Thermogemmata fonticola: one gene and its partner. The protein of the gene in region 2 binds, or shares a complex with, the protein of the main gene of each other region. Links are inferred from orthologs where the notes say so. Each region holds a gene or a part of one and is shown on either strand. Other genes may lie near its edges.

What was found.
Region 1: the proteins of dnaB (region 2) and dnaG are in contact, whole or in part, in a crystal structure (PDB 2R6A), measured with the Geobacillus stearothermophilus proteins. The link is inferred for Thermogemmata fonticola from one-to-one orthologs. Residues at the interface, in WP_033016901.1 of Geobacillus stearothermophilus: Ser13, Glu15, Ala16, Gln18, Glu91, Leu92, Asp94, Ala95, Val96, Pro97, Thr98, Ala99, Ala100, Asn101, Tyr104, Tyr105, Ile108; in WP_049624496.1 of Geobacillus stearothermophilus: Lys456, Leu457, Leu458, Pro459, Ala460, Asn463, Ala464, Leu467, Leu535, Leu536, Ile537, Ala538, Gln544, Glu545, Asp548, Tyr549, His552.

Annotation. Positions count from the first base shown.
Region 1 is NZ_JACEFB010000006.1:218,069-220,994, forward strand. It holds dnaG (DNA primase), read right to left. Parts: upstream 2,413-2,926; coding sequence 589-2,412; downstream 1-588. Other genes in the region: rpoD (RNA polymerase sigma factor RpoD), read right to left, coding at 1-507; H0921_RS10460 (putative sulfate exporter family transporter), read left to right, coding at 2,856-2,926. UniProt on the Escherichia coli protein: RNA polymerase that catalyzes the synthesis of short RNA molecules used as primers for DNA polymerase during DNA replication.
Region 2 is NZ_JACEFB010000005.1:106,273-110,048, reverse strand. Bases 567-3,418 are described here. They hold dnaB (replicative DNA helicase), read right to left. Parts: upstream 2,767-3,418; coding sequence 1,366-2,766; downstream 567-1,365. Other genes in these bases: H0921_RS08990 (putative molybdenum carrier protein), read left to right, coding at 3,134-3,418; H0921_RS09000 (S8 family serine peptidase), read left to right, coding at 567-1,371. Outside these bases: H0921_RS09005 (response regulator), read left to right, coding at 1-365; more of H0921_RS09000, read left to right, coding at 469-566; more of H0921_RS08990, read left to right, coding at 3,419-3,682. UniProt on the Escherichia coli protein: The main replicative DNA helicase, it participates in initiation and elongation during chromosome replication. Travels ahead of the DNA replisome, separating dsDNA into templates for DNA synthesis.

The DNA of each region.
Region 1 (2,926 bases), on a different replicon or contig from region 2:
CAGATTTTCCGTTTGAGAGATTTTGATCGTGCGATCGAAGGGAAGTTCGCCGCGGTGTACGCGTTTGAGAGTTTCGACCACTTGGCGGAGAGCATAATCGCATTCGAGGACCTTGCGGCGGAACCGCCGGCGCGTCAGCTCGATCCGCATGGCCAGTTGGACTTCCTGCTTGCGGTCGAGGAGCTTGATCTGACCCATCTGGGTCAGGTACATGCGCACGGGGTCATCGACATGGCGCCCATCGCCGTCGGCATCTTCCAGGAAGCTATCGCTGTCCGCGAGCAAATCCTCCGTCGCAGCGTCGCCGCCTTCAGGAGAGGGTTCTTCGTCCTCGGAGTCGATCACACTGATCCCGTGTTTGTCAAGCTGTTCGAGGATATCTTGCAAGCGGTCCGGATCAGCGACTCCCTCCGGCAGAGCGGCATTGAGATCGTCGTAGGTCAGGGAGCCGGTTTGTTTCCCCTTGGCGATGAGATTTTTGAGGATTCGATCGTCGGTGTTATCCATCCGCATGCCTCCCAAAACAACACGAGGGTCGGAAGTCCTGTTCCTGTCCAGGCTTGGGGTCCTGGTCCGAGGTTAGGGCAGTCAAAGGCCCGGTGACCCCTGGACTCCCCGATGGGTTTGCTGCCAACGGCGGAGCAGAGCTACGGCTTGCTCCGCATCGGCGGCGGCTAGTTGTTCCTTGAGGGCCTGCCGTTCTGCAGCCAGTCGCAGCTCTTGCAAGCGCTGCAGGACCCGTTGCAACCATTGGCCGCGATCCTGCATATGCTGTCCGACCAAATGCAAACGGCAGGCGTCATCATAGAGATCAGGCCGGTCGAACAAGCGTTCGCGCAGAGCATCCAGGTCCGGGATCCCGCCGCTGTGGTGGATGGCGTACAACTCGCTCAGAATGCGGCGCAGGCGGGGATGGCGCATGGCTTCCGCCGGCCAAACAGCACACGCTTGGGGAAGGAGGGCGGGGTCCGCTAGCAGGATTTCCACGAGTTGCTTTTCGGCTACGACCTGCGGATCGACCCGTGCCGCAGAAGGCGTCGAGGCAGTCACCGGTTCCTCGCAGGCGGCCGGTGGGGTAGTCTGCCGGTGCTTGCGGAGTTCCTCCAAGCGGTCCCAAACAGTTTCGCTCCGCAGGCGCAGGCGGTGGGCCAGCCGGTTGATCATCAATTCCTTCTTGACCCGTAATTCTGGGCTGGAATGCTCTGGGACCACCGCGATGACCTGGAGAATGGCATCGAGCACCCGGCGGGTTCCCTCGAGCGTGGTCGTGTCATACTGCTGGAAGAGGCGGTGCAGCTTGAATTCCAAGGCATCGCAGGCCGAAGCGAGAGCCTGAGCGAAGAGCGTCGGACCGTGACTTTGCGCTAGCAAATCGCAGGGGTCCAGTCCCGGCGGAAGCGTGGCAATGGCGACTTCCAGATCATGGGTGAGGAACAACTCCAGAGCGCGATCGGTACCCGTCAGGCCGCCAGCATCGGCATCAAAGACCAGGATGACCTTGGGGACAAAGCGCCGGATCAGGCTGATATGTCGGGCGGTCAGAGCGGTGCCCATCGTGGCAACCACCTGGGCAAAGCCGCATTGGTGGGCCATGAGGACATCGGTATATCCTTCGACGATGACGAGATAACCGGCAGAAACTGCGGCAGGGCGGGCGCGGTCCAGTCCATAGAGGACTTCACTTTTGCTGAACAGCGGTGTTTCGGCAGAGTTGTAATATTTGGGGGCACGGGTGGCGAGTGGCGAACTTGGAAGGATACGGCCCCCGAAAGCGATGACTTGGCCGCGGGGATCGCGGATGGGGAACATGATCCGATCGCGGAAGCGGTCGAACCAGCCGCGATTTTCCTGGCGTGCCAAGAGCAGGCCGGTTTCGACGAGGATTTGCGGATCGATGAGATCACGCCGGGCCTGTTGGAGGAGCCATTCGCCTGCGAGCGGGGCATAACCGAGGCCAAAATCGCGCACCGTGCCCCCATGCAGGCCCCGTTCTCCCAGGTATTTGCGGGCGGTTTCTGCCAAATCGGACTCCCGCAGGCATTCGTGGTAGCGCTGCTGGGCCCATTGGAGAACCTCCAGCCAGCGGCGACGCTGGGAAGCCGGTCCGGAGCTGGATTCGTCTTCCAAGCGGATACCGGCCCGCCGGGCCAGAATAGCCCGTGCTTCCCGGAAATCCACTTTTTCCATGGCCATGACAAATTGGAAGACATCGCCGTAGGCACCGCAAGCCCAACAGCGATAGCGTTGCCGTCGCGGGTCCACATCCAGAGACGGACGTGTGTCATCGTGGAACGGACACAGTCCTTTGAACGTGGCCCCTGCTGGCTTGAGGGTCAGATAGGAGCCTACGACGGAAACAATATCGCAGGCTGCCTTGATCGCTTTGGTCAACTCCACCGGGTCGGACGGCACAGCACGCCCTTATTGCAAAGTCCGTACATCCGTGTCTCGGAACGGCTTCCTCTGGAAACCCATCCCGTGACATCCTCACGGATCCATGACACCTCAATGCACATCGGCCTTTGCGGTCGGTAGTCGGGTTCCCTTTACCCCGGCTGCATTCTGAGCGTGGCGTTACGGTTGCTTTCGATTCACCCACGTGAATCGCCGTAATGAGCGCCGAAATATGGGGTGGGGTGGACCTCGAGCGATGCCGCGGCTCGTTTACGAACCATAAGGTCGGCGCATCAATCCGTTGATGCTGCGTGAATTATAGCCCTACCAGAGAGGGGGTCAAGACGAACTGGACAAACAGCAAAAGTTAGGGGCACGAGCCAAGACCGCCCATCTACCCGCCGCTTCAGGGTGATCTGTAAAACGGCAGAGCGTAGGTTCTCTTGCAAACAGCCGGTCTCATGGGGCGACGGCAGGCGATGAAAAGCGTCTGGAACAACGAAGACGGCTGGGCACTCGTCCTCGGACTGGG
Region 2 (3,776 bases):
TCAGTCCGGAAGATATGGAAGTAGCACGGGCGACAGCCGATCTAGGAGTGGACCTGTTACGGCGAAGCCTGGCGGAACGGCAGGGACAGAGGTTGCTCATCGATGCCCTAGCTGCGGCTTTGCAAGCCAGCGAACGGGTCCGCGACCTGCTGCACGAAGACAAACCGCCGCCCGAAGTGCTGGAGCACATCAAACAAGGGCTGGCGCAATCGGGAGCAGCGGAGAAAGATTCCGAGGCTGTGATCCAGTTGCTCGAAGAGGTGCGAACTCTCTCCCGCCAGCACGGCGTGCGGGCCGTGGAATACTGCACACGCATGATCCGGGACCTCCGGCAGCTACTCGACGTGAGTTGGACTCACTCTTGATGCTCGCCAGAGGATGAGAACCTGTCCGTCACGGCCCGTAGGGGCAGAGGGAGAGTCACCAGCCACGGCATTCTTTCTGCTTCCGCAATGACTCCGCTTGCTTATGGAATCCCTGAACCTGATTGAGTCTGTGCTTCTCCAACTGACTCCGGAACGACTGCTTCAGGACAGCCGGGCCACGGGGGAGGGAATCCGGGTGGCCGTGGTCGATTCGGGAATCGAGTGGTCTGTGCTTGCGGAACGCGCCCGCCAGCGGGGCAGGGAGCCTCCACACGTGGAAGGGGCCATCTTCCGCCCTCATGGCCCGCCATTACCCTACCAGGGGCGGCAATCCAGTCCACATGGGACCACAGTGGCGGACATCATTGTGACACTGGCTCCGCGGGTTCAACTCTTCTCGGCGGACGTTTTCGCGGTGGGGTCAGGGACCACTATTGAGACAGTTCTGGCGGCACTCCGGCACGCTTTGGATGTGTGGCAGGTGAAAATCATCAATTTGTCCCTGGGAATCGTGGAACAGCGCCTGCAACCCCCCGCGCGGCGCTGGCAATTGCTCCAGATGGTCGAGGAAGCCTATTATCGGGATGTTTTGGTGGTCGCGGCGGCCCATAATGACCATCCTTTCACGCGCAGCTACCCCGCGGCGTTTGCCCCCCCCTTGTTGTCCGTCGATAAGGCCCTTTTCCCGGATCCGCTCCAATTCGCCTATTGCTTGCGGGATCAGGTGGAGTTTCAAGCCCACGGGCGCGGCTATCTCGGTCCCTTTGCCACAGAACCAGCGACGAGTTGGGCTGCCGCTCATCTCACGGGCATCGCCGCCCGACTTCTTTCCCTCAAGCCGGACTTGAAGCCTTTCGAGGTGAAAGCCCTTTTGTATTGGTTGAGTCGACCGCGGCCGTCATCCCAACCCGGCTCGGCGTCTTCCTTCGCTCCGGAACCGACGCCGTCCGAACACGCTCCAGCGGGCGAACCGGCCAGAGCAAACCGTCCTGAGGAACGGTCATAAGCCGTCTCCGCTGTAACTGATATCCGCGATGTAATTCTCGTAGCGGTTGTAGGGCTTGAGATAGGTGAGGGTGATTTCTCCGGTGGGGCCGTTGCGCTGCTTGGCGACGATGACCTCCAAGATATTGTCCTCCTGCGAGCCTTCGTAACGTCCGGGGCGGTGGAGGATCAACACGGTGTCGGCGTCCTGCTCGATGCTGCCGGATTCGCGCAGATCGGCCAGGCGCGGTTTATGGTCTTGCCGTTCTTCAGAGGCGCGGTTGACCTGCGCCAGGGCGACGACGGGAATGCCCAGCTCTCGCGCTAGGAACTTCAGGCGCCGGCTGATCTGCGCCACCTGTTCCTGCCGGGGATCACGGCGATTCTCTGGCTCGATCAGTTGCAAGTAATCGATGACCACCAGGCGTAAACCGCCTTCCTTCTCGTGTTTTTTCATCAGCCGTCGAGCCAGAGCGGCGATCTGCATCATGCTGCGGGAGGGGGTGTCGTCCAGATACAATTTGGCCCGGCGTAGCACATCGCCCGCGTCCATCAACTTTTGAATATCCTCGGCGTGGAGTGTGCCTTTGCGAACCTTGTGGCTATCGACGCGTGCTTGGCAGCACAGGAGGCGTTCCGCCAGTTCGATTCGGGTCATCTCCAAACTGACAAAGAGTACCGGCGGACCCGCTTCACCCCCATGAGTGGCGGCATCGTAATTGGTGATGACATTGCGGACGATGTTGAGAGCAAAGGCGGTTTTTCCGACCGACGGACGGGCAGCGATGACAATCAACTCGGAGTTCTGCAATCCTGCCAGGAGGTTGTCGAGGTCCACATAACCGGTGGGCAGGCCGCTCACCGCCAATTGACTGCTGTCCCGTCCTGTCCGGGCATCGATGCGGGCGAAGGCTTCATGGATGGCTTCCGAAAGGGTCTTGGTTTCGCCAATCAAGCCCGCCCTGGCGATGTCCATGATGCGGCGTTCCGCCTGGGCGACCAACTCATCTGCCGATTGTGTGCGTTCGTAGGCTTCCCGGAGGATTTCCGTGCCCGCGTGGATGAGGCTGCGCACCATGGCGGCATCCCGCACGATGCGGGCATGGTATTCCGCATTCGCCCCTGTAGGAACCGCCTCCCACAATTCGGTCAGATAAAGGGCGCCTCCCACATCTTCCAGTTGTTTGTTCCGCTTCAGCCGCTCATGGAGCATGACCAGATCGATGGGAAGGTTCTCGTTGGCCAGCTCCAGGATGGCAGCGTAGATCTTCTGGTGCGCATCGAGATAGAAATTGTCAGGACGTAACAACTGTTGCACGGTCGGCAATTCGTCAGGGTCGCGGAGAATGCCTCCCAGGACCCCTTTTTCCGCTTCAAGGTTATGGGGTAAAGCACGCTCATTCAGTCCGTCGGACATCTTACTCTGCCTTCCGGCGACATCAACAACTCAAACTCTGGGGCAGGACAGGGCGGTCCGGGCGGCGAATCCCGCTCGTTGCCGCGGACCTTACACCCTAACCTGTCCTGCTCCGCGGGTGCCTAACATATCCTGATTGTGCTAGACGGGGAAGGGCGATTGCAAGGTTGGTGGTGTAGTCCATCCGGCGTCGCTGAGGCCGGGGCCTGGCCATCGAGTGATCACACGAGCGCTACCGTCAGATCAAAAGACAGTTGTGCTATCGCTGCTGTAGAATAAACACAAGGGGGACGAAGCCTTCATTCCATCATGTCCAGGTTCGTCTTGCCAGCGGGGGGGGTATCCAGGACTTCCGGGGGGTGCAATCATGGCGGCATTTGAGTTGAAGCGGGTGATTTCCGGGGGGCAGACGGGTGCGGATTTGGGAGGTTTGAAGGCCGCTAAAGCCTGTGGCATACCTACGGGCGGCTGGATGCCGAAAGGTTTTCTGACCGAGGATGGCCCGAAGCCCGAATACGAGCGGCTCTACGGCATGCTGGCTTTACCCACAAGCGAATACACCAAGCGAACACGTCGGAATGTGGAATTTGCTCGGGGCACGCTCTGTATCGCCAGTCGCTGGAATGCGGATGGTGTGGCTGCCACTCTCCGCTATGCCGAAGAACTCCAGCGGCCCTTATTGAAAATCCCGTATCCGAAATCCCCGCGTTCCAAAGTGAAAGTGACGCCGGAAGAGGTGTTCCAATGGCTGGTCCAAAATAACATTTTTGTGTTGAACGTGGCGGGGAATCGCGAAAGTAACGCCGAGGGGATCGAGGAATTCACCTACCGCTTTTTGGTGCAGGTTTTTCAACTGGTCAAAAACCAGTCAGCCGGGGGAGTCAGCGCGCCGCCCATCGTGTCTTCCGGAATATAGTCCTTGGGCCTGGTCTTTTTTTTTCCGACCCTGGTGGGGGAATGTGCTGGCCCACGCCGCTGGGAAGGCTTGTGTTGGCTGTTGTTCCCGGTTC